Regions from separate parts of the Mesorhizobium sp. M1169 genome, predicted to be linked through region 3. Evidence: predicted binding sites of a transcription regulator. Region 3 holds the regulator's gene; each other region holds the start of a gene.
What was found. The regulator LexA, encoded in region 3, represses DNA repair genes until DNA is damaged. The targets are predictions, from matches to a motif close to TGTTCNNNNTGTGTTCNG.

Region 1 (4,494 bases), on a different contig from region 3:
TGTTTGTGTCTTTGGTTACCATCGCCCTCGTCGGAAGGGCCTGATCTGTTTCGACAGTAGGATTGGACCGGCGGGTGCGAGGTCTCGGTGGGTTTAGGGCGAATGCCGGGCTGTTGTACCCTATGAGCCGCTCCCATCCGCCGTTTGTCGTCTCGATCGCCGGTCGAGCCACAACGCACTGAATTCAGAAGATTCATTGCGGGTCACCTGCAGCAAAACTGTCCCAATCCAATCCGATCGGCTGTCCTTTGCTAGAGACGAAAAGCCACGGGCGGACGCTACAGGCCTAACTTTTCCCGGAGTGCACCAATGCGTTTAGAGTAAGCGCTGTTCTCAGGCCACGGCCTTGAGCTCAGGCGCCCGGATGTAGGCCCAGGGCAGCAGGTCGTCGAGCTGGCTGTTCGGATGGCCGTTGACGATCCTGGTGAGGACGTTGGCGAGATAGCCGAGCGGCTCGACACCGTTGAGTTTGCAGGTTTCGATGAGCGATGCGATGACTGCCCAGTGTTCGGCACCGCCGTCCGAGCCCGCGAAGAGCGCGTTCTTGCGGTTGAGCGCGATCGGACGGATTGAGCGCTCGACGGTGTTGCTGTCGATCTCGATGCGGCCGTCGTCAAGGAAGCGCGAGAGGCCTTGCCAGCGCGAGAGCGTGTAGCGGATCGCCTCGGCGAGCTTTGTCTTCTGGCTAATCAGGCCGAGCTTCTCGCGCAGCCAGGGTTCGAGATCGGCGACAATGGCACGGCTATTTTCCTGACGCATCGCACGGCGTTCATCGGCCGATCGGCCGCGGATATCGTCCTCTATTCTGTAGAGCTCGGCGATCCGTCTCAGCGCCTCGCCCGCGATCGGCGCCGGTCCGGACACGGCCAATTCATAGAACCGCCGGCGAACGTGCGCCCAGCAGAAGCCGAGCGTCACACCGCTCTTGTCGGCCAGCACACGATAGCCGCCATAGCCGTCGACCTGCAGGATTCCAGTGAAGCCTGCGAGATGAGCGATCGGACGCTCGGCCTTCCGATCTGGCGCATAGACATAGGCGACGCCCGGCGGGTCGCCGCCATTCCATGGTCGGTCATCGCGGGCATAGGCCCAGAGCTGCCCGTTCTTTGTCTTGCCGCGGCCGGGATCGAGCACCGGCGCGGTGGTCTCGTCAGCAAAGAGCTTCGGCGACGCCTTCAGATTGCCAAGCAGCCGCGCATGCACCGGACGCAGATGCCAGGCGGCACGGCCGACCCAGTCGGCGAGCGTGGAGCGATCGAGATTAATGCCCTGCCGGGCATAGATCTGGGCCTGACGATAGAGCGGCAGGTGATCGGCGTATTTGGAGACCAGGACCTGGGCGACCGTTGCCTCGGTCGGAAGACCACCCTCGATCAGGCGGGCGGGTGCCGGAGCCTGAACCACCACGTCCTCGCAGGTGCGGCAGGCATATTTGGGCCGGCGCACCACGATCACACGCAGCTGCGCCGGCACGATGTCGAGCCGCTCGCTCACGTCCTCGCCGATGCGATGCAGACCATTGCGGCAGCACGGGCAGGCTTGATCCTCGATGTCGACGACCATCTCCACGCGAGGAAGGTGTGCCGGCAGCGCGCCCCGATTCGCTCGGCGCTTTGCGACACGCGCCTGACGTTCGCCAAGAGCGGTCTGTGCCTGCTCTTCCTCACCGGCCGCCTCGATCTGTTCGGCTTCCTCAAGCCCCAGCAGAAGCTGGTCTTCGGGCAGCGTCTCAGCACGACGGCCGAAGCGGTGGCGCTGCAATTCCTTGATGATCTGGATCAGCCGGGCGTTCTCGACGTCGCGCGCCAGGATCATCGCCTTCAGCGCGTCCGGATCGTCGGGAAGCTGGTCAGCAGTCATCGCCATGGCCGGATCAGACCATATTCGACGACAGCCCGCGACAGCGGAATCCAGACTGATTCACTTCGTCGCGGGTCAGCCGGCCTGGGTTGGAACGCGGGTCCGGCGCGCCTCATGGACGCGCCGCCAGTCGAGACCTTCGAGTAGCGCCGAGAGCTGCGCGGCCGTCAGCCGCATCATGCCGTCATGTACTTTCGGCCAGCGGAACTCCCCATCCTCCAAACGCTTAGCATAGAGGCAGACGCCGGTGCCGTCCCAGAAGATCAGCTTGATCCGGTCAGTCCGCTTCGCCCGGAAGACGTAGACGGCCCCGCTGAACGGATCGGCCCCCATCGTCTCTCGCACCAGCGCAGCCAATCCCTCCGCACCCTTGCGGAAGTCGACCGGCTTCGTCGCCACCATGACCTTGACCGCACCCGTCGGCCCGATCACGACGTCGCCTTCAGCGCGCGGACCACTGCGGCCACCGTCTTGGCATCGGCGCCCCGGCCGACGCGCATCGCAACCCCGTCGATCTCAAGCTCGATCACTCCGGCGTCTCGAGTGGCTTGCCGTTTCTGCTGCTTCGGTGAACGGCTGGCTACAGGCTCCGCCGTCGCCACAACCGCCGGCACGAAGGCAGGAGAATTTTGCTGCACCGAAGCGGCCTGTTTGCGCGCTTCGCGGCGCCAGGCGAAGACCTGCTGCGGCCTGAGGCCATACCGGCGGGCGACCTCGGAAACGACTGCGTTCGGCTCCAGCGTCTCCGCGATGATCCGCGCCTTGTCATCCACCGACCAATGACGCCGACCGCCGGCACCGTTGATCACCTCGAAACGCCGAGGCTGCCGCTCCGGGTCAAGCGTAAGGTCAAGTCCAGACACAAGCCGATCTCCGATCCCAATACAGGATCGGCAACCTCACAGATCGCGACCACTCCCGAAAGGTGGTCCCACAACAGCGCTTACCGTTTAGAAGCTTCCGCCTTGCTAAGGCCGTCGGCATAGGCGTCAGGGTCGTCGGCCTGTTCGGCCAGAGTTTTCAGATATGAGGCTTGTGCGGGAGTCATTGGGTCATCTCCGCTGACCCAATCTTCCGGGTCTTTTCCGACATTTGCCGATGCCTCGATTTTTGGGTTGTGCCGGTCGCCCATGGTCAATCTCCCTTGATTGATCAGCACAATGAGAAACGATCATGATTTGTTCCGCCACATTTGGTAAGCTTTCTCAGGCCGTTTGCAGGGCTGCTCATCACCGACCTGGTCAGTGTGTGGGATCGGTCGGAGTAACGTCGACGCTGGCCGGGACCCGGACAACACGTCGACTGCGGCTGGATGGTGGTTCCCGCGCCGGACTGGCAGCCATATCCTGCTCTGGTCGCCAACGGCGCTGACAGAGCCTCCGGTCTCAACATATCAATTCTTTGCGGGAAGGGAGAGACTCGGCGTCCCTCACTCAACGGTCGCAACCAGCAGGGATTGCCCTTCGCGCATCGAGACCCCCCGCCCAGCATTAGCGATGGCCTGCCGCTTTAGGTAGTTTGTCTCATCCCATCGGCGGACTTCGATATTGGCGCGGATCATGGAGATGCCTGCTCGCCGATCAGGCGGGCGTATTCCGCCTCCGGCTGGCCATATGAGCTGTTTGCCAAGGTGATGAGACCAGTTCGATCACGGACGATGACCTCGCCACGATTTGACCTGATCAGACCGCGGCCTTCCAGCATTTGAAGTGCCAGGGTGACGCCCGGCCGTCGTACACCCAACATGACCGACAGGAATTCATGGGTAATCGGCAGCCGGTCGCCTTCTATGCGGTCGTTGCACATGACCAGCCATCTTGCCAGCCGTTCTTCCAGTTTCAAACGCGCATTGGCGAGGGCGGTATAGCTTGCCTGGATCCACGCGTAGTGCACGTACCGCAGCAGAAAAAGCCGCAGCGTCGGGCTGTCGGAAAGCGCCTTTGTGAATGGCTCGGCGTCCATGCTGGCAACCTCGGCATCCGCTTGAATGTAGCAGTCGTGCGGCGATCGATCGCCGCCCATGATCAGCGCCGAGCCGGTCATGCCCTCGAAACCAATGACTATAACTTCGGCGTCGACCTCCGGCCGGAGTTTCGCCACCATCGAGCCGATCCCGGTCTCAAAGAAGTAGACGGCCTCGATAGCGGCGTTTGCGGTTTCGAGCTGCGTCCTCAATGGCAGAAAGCTGCTGTGAAGGTGAGGCCTGAGCAATTGAAGATCGGCCGGAGACATGCGCCGCAGCAGTTCGTTTCTGTATACAGGCTCTGGGCTAGGAATTGGCTGTGGCGCCCGATCGCGGTCTTCTGAGTATGCGAGGCCAATTTTGGAGGTGTTGGGGCTGCTCATGGCTCCCTCCCGAATTGGGGCGGAAGCACGATGCTCGCTCACAGCCGGCGATGCCCTTAATGTTTATCACCGATCAAAGCAGAGTACGCCTTTCAAACCGGCGAGTCCCGACAATTATCCGTCGGTCGATGCGGCATGTCCACCTCTCCGGGCCTCCGCGCCCCTGTCTCATAGCAGAGGAACAACCGCACTCGCATCCGTTCGGCACCGCCAGAACCCTCGGGCTGAATGTCTCTTCGGTGCCGCAAATGGAGATGTTGCATGGCTCGATCCGTAGAGCACGTTTTC
Region 2 (4,494 bases), on a different contig from region 3:
AGGCCGATCTCGGTCCCGTCTCGGTGCTGGTCAACAATGCCGGCATCACTCGCGACGCGATGTTCCACAAGATGACGCGCGAGCAATGGAAAGAGGTCCTCGACACCAACCTTTCCGGCGTCTTCAACATGACGCATCCATTGTGGGGCGGCATGCGCGATCGTAAGTTCGGTCGCATCATCACCATCTCCTCGATCAACGGTCAGAAAGGCCAGGTCGGCCAGGTCAATTATTCGGCCTCGAAGGCCGGCGATATCGGCTTCACCAAGGCACTGGCCCAGGAAGGCGCGCGCGCCGGCATCACCGTCAACGTCATTTGCCCCGGCTACATCGCCACCGAGATGGTCAAGGCAATGGACGAGAAGGTCCTCAACGAGCGCGTCATCCCGCACATCCCGGTCGGCCGTCTCGGCGAGCCGGAGGAGATCGCGCGCTGCGTCGTCTTCCTCGCTTCCGACGATGCCGGTTTCATCACCGGCTCGACCATATCAGCCAATGGCGGCCAGTACGTCGCCTGATCGTTTGTCTTTACGTTGAGACAGATCCGCGCTTGGACGAACGGGCCTGCAAAACGGCCCGTTTCTATAGCGGTCTTCCCGTTGCAAGATCTCGATGCAGCACGCTGCCCCAATCCGGCACGCAAAGTTAACGGCAAACTCGCAGCTTGTGCAAAAGCCGCCCGGCAGCCTGTGGATTCTCGGTGGAAAAGCTGTTCACAACACAACATGTTGCGGTGAACAAACCAAGAAACTTCGGCTATCTCTGATTCGTCGCCGATTCGTTCCGGCTTTGAGCGGAACGTTAACGGCGAGAGCTGAAAACACCCTCGAAATGATTAAAGCGCGTTAGGAAACATCAATAATTTCATAACGTTGTGCGAAGCAGATTGGCCGGCCACGACCATTCACCGGCAAAGGTTAACCGCAGTGCTCGCTTGGATGCCGCTTGCATAAATCGGGCCAGTTTCCGTGATTCAGCATGTGGTGAGATACGCCGACAGAAAACCCAGATGTAGCCGTGAACAAACCCTGAATCAGCGCGAGTCAGTGATTCGTCGCTGATTCGTTCCAGACTCGTTCCAACTGTTAATCGGGAACAGATTTTCTGGCTTCGAACCGACCAATCGGCCTGCCCTCGGCATATTCCGCTTTCGCTTCGCGCCCGAAATCCCTATGTGTCGCCTGTCATACGCGGCCAATATGGGCGCGCTCCCGACAATGCGAGGCAGAGAGCCTTATTTCCAGGCCGATGAACATCCATCCGAAACACACTGAACCGCTGATCCTGTCGGGTCGAGACGTGACGGCCGTGCTCGGCCCGACCAACACCGGCAAGACCCATCTCGCTATCGAGCGCATGGTGGCGCATGAAAGCGGCGTCATCGGCCTGCCGCTCAGGCTGCTTGCCCGCGAGGTCTATACGCGCGTCTGCGAGAAGGTCGGCGCCCATAAGGTGGCGCTCATCACCGGCGAGGAAAAGATCCAGCCGGCTGGCGCGAAATACTCGGTCTGCACCGTGGAAGCGATGCCGCGCGAGACCGACGCCGCCTTCGTTGCCATCGACGAGGTCCAGCTCGCCGGCGATCTCGAACGCGGACACATCTTTACCGATCGCATCCTGCATCTGCGCGGCCGGCAGGAGACGCTGCTGCTGGGCGCGGCCACCATGCACGGCATCCTGCAGCGCCTGCTGCGGGGCGTGTCGGTGGTGACCCGGCCACGCCTGTCGCACCTTGCCTATGCCGGCTCGAAGAAGCTGACCCGCCTGCCGCGGCGCACCGCGATCGTCGCCTTTTCGGCCGACGAGGTCTATGCCATCGCCGAGCTGATCCGCCGCCAGCAGGGCGGTGCCGCCGTCGTGCTCGGCGCACTCAGCCCGCGCACCCGCAACGCCCAGGTGGCGCTGTTCCAGTCGGGCGACGTCGACTACCTCGTCGCCACCGACGCCATCGGCATGGGCCTCAACCTCGACCTCGACCACGTCGCCTTCGCCCAGAATCGCAAATTCGACGGCTACCAGTACCGCAACCTGACGGCGGCCGAGCTCGGCCAGATTGCCGGCCGCGCCGGCCGGCATCTGCGCGATGGCACCTTCGGCGTCACCGGCCAGGTCGATCCGCTGGATGATGAACTGGTCAACAAAATCGAGGCGCATGATTTCGACCCGGTGAAAGTACTGCAGTGGCGCACCGCGCATTTCGATTTCGCCAACCTCGATGCGCTGAAGCGGTCGATTGAGACCAACGCCCCGGTCGAAGGCCTGACGCGCGCGCTGCCGGCAGTAGACGCACAGGCGCTCGAGCATCTGTCGCGCGACGAGGACGTCCGGGCACTCACCACCGATGCCAGGCGCGTGGCGCTGCTGTGGGAAGCCTGCGCGCTGCCCGACTACAGGAAGATCGCGCCGGCCCAGCACGCCGACTTGATTGCCTCCATTTACATGGACCTTGCCAGGCATGGCCATGTCGACGAGAACTACATGGCCGAGCAGGTGCGCCGTGCCGACACCACCGAAGGCGACATCGACACGTTATCGCACAGGATTGCCCAGATCCGCACATGGACCTTCGTTTCCAACCGGCCCGGCTGGCTGGCCGATCGGGCACACTGGCAGGAAAAGACGCGCGAAATCGAAGACAGATTGTCGGATGCGCTGCATGAGCGGTTGACGAAACGTTTTGTAGACCGCAGGACTTCCGTCCTCATGCGGCGCCTTAGAGAAAACACGATGCCTGAAGCCGAAATCAGCCCAACCGGAACCGTCCTCGTCGAAGGCCATCACGTCGGCGAGTTGCAAGGTTTCCGCTTCACCGCCGACCAGAGCGCCGGCGGCGAAGACGCCAAGGCGGTGCGGGCGGCGGCGCAGAAGGCGCTTGCCGCCGAGTTCGAGGCGCGGGCCGAGCGCTTCGGCGCCTCGGCCAATGGCGACATCGCGCTGGGTTCGGATGGCACGCTGCGCTGGATCGGCGCGCCGATCGGCACGCTGGTCGCCGGCGAAGACGCTTTGAAGCCGCGTCTGGTTCTGCTGGCCGACGAGCAACTCACCGGCCCGGCACGCGACAAGGTTGCGGCGCGCGCCGAGCGCTTCGTAAACTTCCAGATCGAATCCCTGCTGAAGCCGCTGGTCGACCTCAAGAATGCCGAGCAGATCACCGGCATCGGCCGCGGCATTGCTTTCCAGCTCGTCGAGCATTTCGGTCTCATCAACCGTCGCGACATCGCCGACGAGATGAAATCGCTCGACCAGGAAGGCCGCGCGGCGCTTCGCCGTCTCGGCGTGCGCTTCGGCGCCTACCATGTCTTCGTGCCGGCGCTGATCAAGCCGGCGCCGGCCGGGCTGATAACGCTGCTGTGGGCGCTGAGAAACGACGGCAAGGACAAGCCCGGTTTCGGCGATGTCGTTCACGCACTGGCCTCCGGCCGCACCTCGGTGGTCATCGATCCGACCTTCGACAAGACCTTCTACAAGCTTGCCGGCTACCGCAATCTTGGCCGGCGTGCTGTACGCGTCGATATTCTCGAACGGCTGGCCGACCTGATCCGGCCGGCGACCAACTGGAAGCCGGGCCTCGGCCCTCGCCCCGACGGCGCCTATGACGGCCAGTCCTTCATGGTGACGCCGCCGATGATGTCGATTCTCGGCGCCACCGCCGACGACATGGAAGAAATCCTGAAGGGACTCGGCTATCGCGCCGATGCCAAACCGGCGGCCGAGGTCAAGGCGCGGCTCGAAGCACAGGACAATGCCGCGCGTGAAGCTGCCGCTGCAAAGCAGGCGGCGGAAGAGACTGCGCGCGTCGAGCAGGCGAGGATGGCGGAAGCATCTGCCGCGGCAGAGCCGCCGGCGGAGGCTTCGGAACCTGTGTCGGATGCGGCTCCTGTTGCGGAGGCGGCGGCCGAAGCTGTGACCGAAGCGACGGCAGAGCCTGTCGCGGAAGCTCCAGCCCCTGAAGCTGAGGCAGAAGTCACGCAAGAGACCCGGCCCGCCGCGGAGGCAACTGCTGAAGCGCCTGCGGAACCAACGGCCGAGCCAAGGGCGGAACCTGGGGCGGAAACTGAGGCTGCGGCACCGGCAGAACCGCCGGTTTCCGACACTACGGAAGCATCGCCGGCCGAACCTGCAGCGACGGCAGGAGCCGTCGCCGGCGAAGCTGCTCCAGAAGCCGAGGAGCCAAAACCCATCCTGTTATGGCGGCAGGGTCGTTTCGACCAGCGCCCGCGTCATCGCCAGCATGACAACCGCCCCCGGGACAATCATCGGGACAATCGCGCGCGCAATGGTCAAGCTGCGCCGGACAGCCGCAGCGATGCGCCGGTAGATGCCGGCGGGCAACCGACGCCGGGCGACCGGCCCGCCCGTCAGGGGCGCCACGACCAGCGCGACGGCGCCGGCAAGCCGCGCTTCGATCGCAGCAAGTTCAAGCCCAGGCCGCAAGGCGACGCGGCAGATCAGCGCGCCGGCAAGCCGCAAGGTGAACGCCCGGACCGGCGCGAA
Region 3 (4,494 bases):
GCCGTAACCATCCGGCTAACAAGATGGCCGCCGGCCGAGTGCCCGGTCAGCATCAGCGGCCCTGCAACGATCGCCGCCGCCTTGCCGATCGCCGCGCCGACTTCCTTGACGATGCCGCCAATGCGTATCTGCGGACAGAGCGTGTAGGACGGCATCGCCACCGCATAGCCGCGATCAACAGGGCCAGCGGCAAGATGCGACCAGAAATTCTTGTCGAATTCCATCCAGTAGCCGCCATGAACGAACACCACGAGTCCCTTGGGCTTGATGGCCGGCAGGAAAAGATCGAGCCGGTTGCGTGGATTGTCGCCATAGGCCATGTCGAGCCGCGCCCTGCCCTCGGTCGAAAGCACGTCGCGGAAAACCCGCGCGGGCTCGATCCAGGCCGCCGGCCAGCGATCGCTGCCGGCTATGTTGGCGCTGTTGGCATAGGCGTTGTCCCAATCGGCAATGTGACGTTCGAACACCCTGCGCCCTCCCTGGCATATGGCCCTGCAGCGTAGCCGTAAGCATCGCGCGGCGCGTCGTCGCCAGCCTCACGATTCCAGCTCTCGCATCAATCTCAAGTGACAGCTGCTTTGATGGCGAAGCGCGCATCCTTCCACGCACCGGTGTGCAGGATGTCCTCAAGCACTTTGGCGGCCTGCCAGACATCGGCATAGCCGACATAGAGCGGGGTGAAGCCGAAGCGCATGGTCGATGGCGCGCGAAAATCGCCGATCACGCCACGTTCGATCAGCGCGCGCATGACCTGGTAGCCATGCTCATGCATGAATGAAATCTGGCTGCCGCGTTTTTCCCCATCGCGCGTGCTTTCGAGCGTGAGCCCGTAAGTGCCGCACTTTGCCTCGACAAGCTCGATGAACAGATCCGCCAGCGCGATGCTCTTCTTGCGCACCGCCGTCATGTCGACATCGTTCCAGATGTCGAGCGCGCCCTTCAGCGTGCGCATCGACAGGACCGGCTGTGTGCCGCACAGAAACCGGCGGATGCCGGTGCCGGCCGCATAGCCTGGCTCGAAGGCGAAGGGCCGTGCATGGCCCCACCAGCCGGTGAGCGGCTGCTGGATGTCGGAAAGATGCCGCTCAGCCGCATAGATGAAGGCAGGCGCGCCCGGGCCGCCATTCAGATATTTGTAGGTGCAGCCAACGGCAAAATCGGCGTTTGCCTTGTCGAGTTCGACTGGCATCGCGCCGGCGGTGTGGCAGAGATCCCAGACGATCATCGCCCCGGCTTCCTGAGCCCTGCGCGTCAGCGCCGGCATGTCGCGCAGTTCGCCCGACTTATAGTTGACGTGGTTGACCAGCACCACAGCGGTGCGTTCGTCGATCAGCTCTTCGATGGTCGGCGCGTCGACCCCCGAGAGGCGCAGCAGCGTATCTTTTCGCGTCGAAACCACACCCTCGGCCATGTAGAGGTCCGTCGGAAAACTATCGCCCTCGGCGACGATGACCTGCCGCTCCGGTCGCATGGCCATGGCGGCGTGCAGCAGCTTGTAGATGTTGACCGATGTCGTGTCGCAGACCACCGTCTGGCCGGCCGCGGCACCGATCAGGCGCCCGAGCTGGTCGCCAAGTTCAAGCGGCATGTTGAACCAGCCGGCCGTGTTCCATGCGCGGATGAGATCATGCGACCATTCTTCGGTCGCGGCCTTGTGCAGTTCATCGAAAGCGGCACGTGAAGCAGCTCCTAGCGAATTGCCGTCGAGATAGATCACTCCTTGCGGCAACACAAAGCGGTCGCGCATCGCGCGCAGCGGATCCGCGGCATCCATCGCCTTTATGGCCACGAGATCGGGAATTCCTGTCATGATTTGTCTGCTCCCCCAAGATCCAACGCAACGCCGGACACGCATCGACTGTTCTTCCATTACCTGGTTGCGCGCAGCAAGGCTCCACCGGCGAGAAGCAGCCTGACCAGGCGGTGGAAACTGGGACTTAACCCGAGGTTGGCGTTTTGAGTTCGTTTCGTTCACGGTGCATCGACCAAACCGCACAGTCGATAAGGGTTCAATTCCGTGCCTTTTACCGACCGACGGCCGATGCCAGCGCCGCCTTCTAGGAGGCCAGAAGGGCGCAAACGAAAGCAGAATCAAGGCGATGAGGCTCGCGGCGGTGAAAATGCGGTACGCCGGTAGGGGACGTCGTTTGTTTCCCGAGCCTTAACGCATTCATTAAACTTTAAACAGTTGCGGAACACAACTGGAACAGATAGTGTTTGTTCTGGGTTTGTTTTTCTGATTCTGTTGGGGGTCGCTATGCTGACACGCAAACAACACGAACTGCTTATGTTCATCCACGAAAGGTTGAAGGAAAGCGGTATCCCGCCTTCATTCGACGAGATGAAGGAAGCGCTCGACCTGGCTTCCAAATCCGGAATCCACCGGCTGATTACGGCGCTGGAGGAGCGCGGCTTCATTCGCCGTTTGCCCAACCGGGCCCGTGCGCTGGAGGTGCTACGCCTGCCTGACTCGATCGCCCCCGGCCTCAATGCGGCACGCAAGTTCTCGCCGAGTGTCATCCAGGGCAGTCTTGGGCAAGGCGCCCCTCGGCAAGGCAAGCCGACATCGTCGCGCGTGCCCGCAGCCGGAAATGACGACGATGTCGTCGCCGCCGTTTCGATCCCGGTGATGGGCCGCATCGCTGCCGGTGTGCCGATCGACGCCATCCAGCACCAGACGCATTCGATTTCGGTGCCGCCGGATATGATCATGGGCGGCGAGCATTATGCGCTTGAGGTCAAAGGCGATTCGATGATCGAGGCCGGCATTTTCGACGGCGACACGGTGATCATCCGCAATGCCGATACGGCGAGCCCCGGTGAGATCGTGGTGGCACTGGTCGACGAGGAGGAAGCGACGCTGAAGCGGTTCCGCCGCAAGGGCGCCTCGATCGCCCTGGAAGCCGCCAATCCGGCCTACGAGACGCGCATCTTCGGACCAGACAGGGTCAAGGTGCAGGGCAAGCTCGTCGGACTGATCCGCCGCTACTGAGCTCCGCCCTTGGCGCCGGCTTTGGGGTTGTCGGCCCGGCGGTATGGCGGCAGGCCCCGTGCCGCGCGTGAAAATTTCCGCTGCACGTGCCAGGGCCGGTATGATTTTTCGACGGCGAAGCGGATCTCGGCGCGTGTTGCCGCTTGTGGATCGAAATAGACGGCGGCACTTCCCGCGCGCGCCAGTTGCCGTTTGGTGACGACGAGGACCAGCCGGTCGTAGTAGCAGGGGTTATGGGCGGTGGCGTCGTCGATGACGATCAAGCTGGCAAAGGCGCAGGCTGGCCGCGCAGTATCGCGGTCCTTGGCTTGCGCGATGATCGCGCCGGATGGATGCCTGGCAAGGCAGAGGCCGTCCGTGCAAATGAACGGCATGCCCGGCGGTAGGTCGGCCGGATCGGCAATGTCGAATTGCGGGTCGTTCTTTCCAGGTGTTTCCGGCGCGACGATAGCCTCTGATGTGAGCGCGCGTTTCCAGTTGTCGATGGTGAACTCATTCGGGCGTGCCCGGTTGACCGCGAGTTCACCGCTGCCGATCGGCAGCGCGACCAGCCGTGCGTCCTCCGAGACCAATACGTCGGGTATGCGTGTCTGCGTTGTCGTCAGCAAGCCGGCGAGCGCAAAAGGAAGTGCCGCCAGCCGCAACCACGTCGTCGCCATGCTGGCAATGACGAGGGCGATCGTCACCAGAAGGACGGATCTCAGCGAAATCAGCCCGACCGCATCGATCGGCGAGCGCTCCGAGATCCACCCGGACAGGGCGATCATCGCCGTCAGCCCCTTGCCCATGACATAGAGAAAAGGGCCATCCGCACCGAACGGCATCGCCAGCGCGCTGAGAACGGCGAAGGGCATGACGACCAGTGACACGATGGGCATGATGGCCAGATTGGCGAACAGGCTGAGCGGCGCCACGCGCTGGAAATGCCATATGGCGAAAAGCGCCGTGGCGCTCCCTGCAATGATCGAGGTCATCGCCAGACCGCACATGCCCAGCAGGACCTTTCGAGTGGCAAAGCGTAGCGGCGACTGCCGCGGCGGCGGCGTGGTGGCCCTGCCGGCGCGGTAATCGGACCAGCCTGCATAGGCGCCGACAAGGGCCGCCGTCGCGGCGAAGGACATCTGGAAACTCGGACCGACCACCTCGTGCGGCGACACCAGGATGACCGCGATGGCCGAGATCGCCAGGTTGCGCATGGTGAGCGCGGCCCGGTCGAACAGCACGGCGATAAGCATCACCGCCAGCATGATGAAGCTGCGTTCGGCCGCCACGACAATGCCGGAAAAGACGAGGTAGGCCGCAATCGAAAAAAGCGCGGCGGCCGCGGCATATTTCTTGACCGGCCGTCGCGATGAGAAATCGGGAAACAGCGCGAAGGCACCCCGCAGCAGCGCCATGATGGTGCCGGCGACCAACGCCATATGCAGCCCCGAGATGGAGATGATGTGGTAGATGCCGGTGCGCCGCATCGCTTCGTTGATCTCCTCGGGAATGCCGGCGCG
Region 4 (4,494 bases), on a different contig from region 3:
CCAGGCCGATATCGCCGGTCGCCCTGACATGCGTGCCGCCGCATAGCTCGACCGAATAAGGCCGGTTGGCCTTGGCGCCATGCAAGCCCGTGCCCATCGAAACGACGCGCACTTCATCGCCATATTTCTCGCCAAACAGCGCCATGGCGCCTTCGGCAATGGCGTCGTCGACAGACATCAGCCGCGTGGTTACAGGGCCGTTCTGAACGACGATCTCGTTTGCCATGCGCTCTACCTCTTCGAGCTCGTCAGGCGAGATCGGCTTGTTGTGGGAGATGTCGAAGCGCAGACGCTCGGGCGCAACCAGCGAGCCCTTCTGCGCCACATGGGTACCCAGCACCTCGCGCAGCGCCTCATGGATCAGATGCGTGGCGGAATGGTTAGCGCGCAGCCTGGAGCGGCGCGCGTGGTCCACCTTCAGCTCGACGGTCGCGCCTGTCTTGACCGTGCCGTTAGCCACCTTGCCGAGATGGACGAAAAGCCCATCGGCCTTCTTCTGGGTATCGGATATCTCGATCGAGAACCCGTCGCCCGAAATGACGCCGGTGTCGCCCATCTGGCCACCGGACTCGCCATAGAACGGCGTCTGGTTGACAACCACGGCAACGGCGTCACCTTTGCCGGCGCTGTCGACGGTCTTGCCGTCCCTGACCAGCGCCTGGATGAGGCCTTCCGCCTGCTCGGTCTCATAGCCGAGGAACTCGGTGGCGCCGGCGTTCTCGCGCACCGGAAACCAAACCGTCTCGGTCGCCACGTCGCCGGAGCCGGCCCAGCTTTTGCGCGCCTCCGCCTTCTGCCGCTCCATCGCCTCGGTGAAGCCGGCAAGGTTGACCGAGATGTTGCGCTGGCGCAGCGCGTCCTGCGTCAGATCGAGCGGAAAGCCATAGGTGTCGTAGAGCTTGAACGCTGTCTCGCCATCCAGCATGTCGCCGGAGGCCAGCTTTTCCGTCGCCTCCGAAAGCAAGCCCAAGCCTCGCACCAGCGTCTTGCGGAAGCGCGTCTCTTCCAGCTTCAGCGTTTCGGTGATCATCTGTTCGCCGCGCACCAGTTCCGGGTAGGCTTGGCCCATCTCGCGGACCAGCGCCGGCACCAGGCGCCACATCAGCGGATCGCGGGCGCCGAGCAACTGCGCGTGGCGCATGGCGCGGCGCATGATGCGACGAAGCACGTAGCCGCGGCCTTCGTTGGACGGCAGCACGCCGTCGGCGACCAGGAAGCAGGACGAACGCAGGTGATCGGCGATGACGCGCAACGATGCGACGGCGTCCGCATCCGGACCGCGGCCGAGCGCCGACGATGCGGCGTCGATCAGGTGACGGAACAGGTCGGTTTCGAAGACGCTTTCAACGCCTTGCAGGATGGAGGCCATGCGCTCGAGGCCCATGCCCGTGTCGATCGACGGACGCGGCAGGTCGATGCGCTCGTCTTTCGTCACCTGTTCATACTGCATGAACACCAGGTTCCAGAACTCGAGGAAACGGTCGCCGTCCTCCTCGGGGCTGCCGGGAGGGCCGCCCCAGATATGCTCGCCACGGTCGATGAATATCTCCGAACACGGCCCGCAAGGCCCGGTGTCGCCCATCGCCCAGAAATTGTCCGAAGTCGCGATGCGGATGATGCGATCGTCCGAAAGGCCGGCGATCTTCTTCCAGTACGAAGCCGCCTCGTCGTCGGTGTGGTAGACGGTGACCAGCAGCTTGTCCTTCTTCAGCCCGAACTCCCTGGTGATCAGGTTCCAGGCAAGCTCTATGGCCCGCTCCTTGAAATAGTCGCCGAAGGAGAAATTGCCGAGCATCTCGAAGAAGGTCAGGTGGCGCGCGGTGTAGCCGACATTGTCGAGGTCGTTGTGCTTGCCGCCGGCGCGAACACTCTTCTGGGCAGTCGTGGCGCGCGAATAGGGCCGCTTCTCCAGACCGGTGAAAACGTTCTTGAACTGCACCATGCCGGCATTGGTGAACATCAGCGTCGGGTCGTTGCGCGGCACCAGCGGGCTTGACGCGACGACCTCGTGACCTTCCTTGCGAAAATAGTCGAGAAATGCCGACCGGATCTCGTTGACGCCGCTCATGAATACTGCCTTTTCGAGAGAACCGCCGGCTGCCGGCGGAAAATAGACATGGCCTTTTAGCGGTCGCACCGCAGCCTGTCCAGAAACACCAAATGGGCTCAAATCCCGGCTTTCACCAGCGCCTTGAAATGCGTCTGCCTCGCCGTCAAACGCGAACCGCCGGCCTGGGCCGGCGGTTCGAAACGCATCGATTACGCAAACTCAAAATCAAAACATCAAATCGAAACCTGGCTGAGGCTCAGCGAGGCGTCGCTTGCCCTACATCACCCCAGCGTCGTCCTCGAAACCGTCGTCGCTGCTTTCTGAGCCGCCGTTCTCAAGGAATTTCTCAGCGATCAGCCCGGCATTCTGCCGTAGCGCCAGCTCGATCTCGCGCGCCGTGTCGGGATTGTCGCGCAGGAACAGTTTTGCGTTTTCGCGGCCCTGGCCAAGACGCTGCGAATTGTAGGAGAACCAGGCGCCCGACTTTTCGACCACGCCCGCCTTGACGCCGAGATCGACCAGCTCGCCGGTCTTGGAGACGCCCTCGCCATACATGATGTCGAACTCGACCACCTTGAAGGGCGGCGCCAGCTTGTTCTTGACGACCTTGACGCGGGTCTGGTTGCCGACGACCTCGTCGCGATCCTTGACCGAGCCGATGCGGCGGATGTCGAGGCGGACCGAGGCATAGAATTTCAACGCATTGCCGCCGGTCGTCGTCTCGGGCGAACCGAACATGACGCCGATCTTCATGCGGATCTGGTTGATGAAGATGACCATGGTGTTGGAGCGCGAGATCGAGGCGGTGAGCTTGCGCAGTGCCTGGCTCATCAGGCGGGCCTGCAGGCCGGGCAGCGAATCGCCCATCTCGCCTTCGATTTCCGCCCGCGGCGTCAACGCCGCCACCGAATCGACCACCAGCACGTCGATGGCGCCGGAGCGCACCAGCGTGTCGCAGATCTCCAGCGCCTGCTCGCCGGTATCGGGCTGCGAGATCAAAAGGTTTTCGAGATCGACGCCGAGCTTGCGGGCATAGACCGGGTCGAGCGCGTGCTCGGCATCGACGAAGGCGCAGATGCCGCCCTTCTTCTGGGCTTCGGCCACCGTGTGCAGCGCCAGCGTCGTCTTGCCCGAGCTTTCCGGCCCGTAGATCTCGACGATGCGGCCGCGCGGCAGGCCGCCGACGCCAAGCGCGATGTCCAGCCCAAGCGAGCCGGTCGGCACCGTCTCGATCTCGACGACCTGCTCGTTCGCGCCGAGCCGCATGATCGAGCCCTTGCCGAAGGCACGCTCAATTTGCGACAGCGCCGCATCCAGAGCCTTTGATTTGTCCACCGCTTTGTCCTCTACAAGCCGCAAAGAATTCTGAGCCATGATACATCACCCCGTGGTCGTCAATGGAGGCCGGACAATCCCGCAATCCTTAAAAGAATGTACCTCATTTGTTCTCATTTGTCAATGAGCACCAAGGGCTTGAAAAATAACGCATATCCCTATTTGTTCTATTTTTGTTTCGCAATTATTGCTTCCGATGTGTCTCGCCTCGCATGCGGCGCCGTTGCCGTCACCAACCGAATCGGACCCGCGATTGCAGGGTTCCGCCCGGCGACCTAGTCTCCCCCGGGCAACAACTAAAGGGCATTTTGACGGCATGATCAAATCCCCGACGATCCTGGCCGTGGGCGGCGCCTATATCGAGCGGCGCGGCCGGGTTGCCGGCGCCTTCGTGGCGGCCGCTTCCAACCCCGGCACGATGCGCGAGCATGTCGGCGGTGCCGTCTTCAACGCCTTGCGCTATGCGGTGCGACGCGGCGCCTCGGCCGCGCTGCTTTCGGTGCGCGGCGGCGATGCGCTTGGCGACACGGTCTTACGCGCCGTCACCGAGGCCGGCGTTGCCGACCTGTCGGCGGTGTTCCTCGACCGCGCGACGCCAAGCCATACGATGCTGATCGACAGCGACGGCGGGCTGATCGCCGGCCTTGCCGACATGGTGCTCTACGAGCTGGCGCTTCCCAAGCAGATCCGCCGCGCCAAGGTGCGGGAAGCGATCGGTTCGGCCGACGCGGTGCTGTGCGACGCCAACCTGCCGTCGACCGCGCTGGAGCGGCTAGCGGCACTCGCCGCTGGCAAGCCGGTGTTTGCGCTTGCGGTCTCGCCCAACAAAGCGGCGCGGCTGACGCCGGTGCTCGACCGTCTGGCGATGGCCTTCATGAACCGGCACGAGGCCGGCGTGCTCGCCGGCGTCCAAATCGATCAAGGCATCGTCGACGGCCTGAGACGCGCCGGGCTGAAAAGCGGCGTGATCACCGCCGGCGACGAACCAGTGCTCGGTTTCGACGAATTGAGCGCGTTCTCGATCTCGCCACCGCCGCTACAAAAGCGGACCGATGCTGCCGGCGCCGGCGACGCATTGGCAGGCGCGACGATCGCCGCCCTGCTGCGCG

Region 1: the regulator LexA is predicted to act here: its motif matches at 3,029-3,046, upstream of NKH41_RS26135 (DUF3072 domain-containing protein).
Region 2: the regulator LexA is predicted to act here: its motif matches at 1,064-1,081, upstream of NKH41_RS06485 (helicase-related protein).
Region 4: the regulator LexA is predicted to act here: its motif matches at 3,549-3,566, upstream of recA (recombinase RecA).

The regions. Positions count from the first base shown of each region.
Region 1 covers NZ_JAMYME010000035.1:28,325-32,818, forward strand. The annotation lists gene NKH41_RS26115 (hypothetical protein) at 1-44, shown strand, start outside; gene tnpC (IS66 family transposase) at 334-1,866, opposite strand; gene tnpB (IS66 family insertion sequence element accessory protein TnpB) at 1,936-2,292, opposite strand; gene tnpA (IS66-like element accessory protein TnpA) at 2,289-2,723, opposite strand; gene NKH41_RS26135 (DUF3072 domain-containing protein) at 2,804-2,992, opposite strand; gene NKH41_RS26140 (Crp/Fnr family transcriptional regulator) at 3,418-4,092, opposite strand; gene NKH41_RS26145 (hypothetical protein) at 4,468-4,494, shown strand, end outside.
Region 2 covers NZ_JAMYME010000004.1:263,396-267,889, reverse strand. The annotation lists gene phbB (acetoacetyl-CoA reductase) at 1-518, shown strand, start outside; gene NKH41_RS06485 (helicase-related protein) at 1,249-4,494, shown strand, end outside.
Region 3 covers NZ_JAMYME010000045.1:28,311-32,804, forward strand. The annotation lists gene NKH41_RS28910 (hormone-sensitive lipase) at 1-467, opposite strand, end outside; gene kynU (kynureninase) at 563-1,810, opposite strand; gene lexA (transcriptional repressor LexA) at 2,258-2,992, shown strand; gene NKH41_RS28925 (ComEC/Rec2 family competence protein) at 2,986-4,494, opposite strand, start outside.
Region 4 covers NZ_JAMYME010000010.1:156,080-160,573, reverse strand. The annotation lists gene alaS (alanine--tRNA ligase) at 1-2,068, opposite strand, end outside; gene recA (recombinase RecA) at 2,327-3,424, opposite strand; gene NKH41_RS13320 (PfkB family carbohydrate kinase) at 3,702-4,494, shown strand, end outside.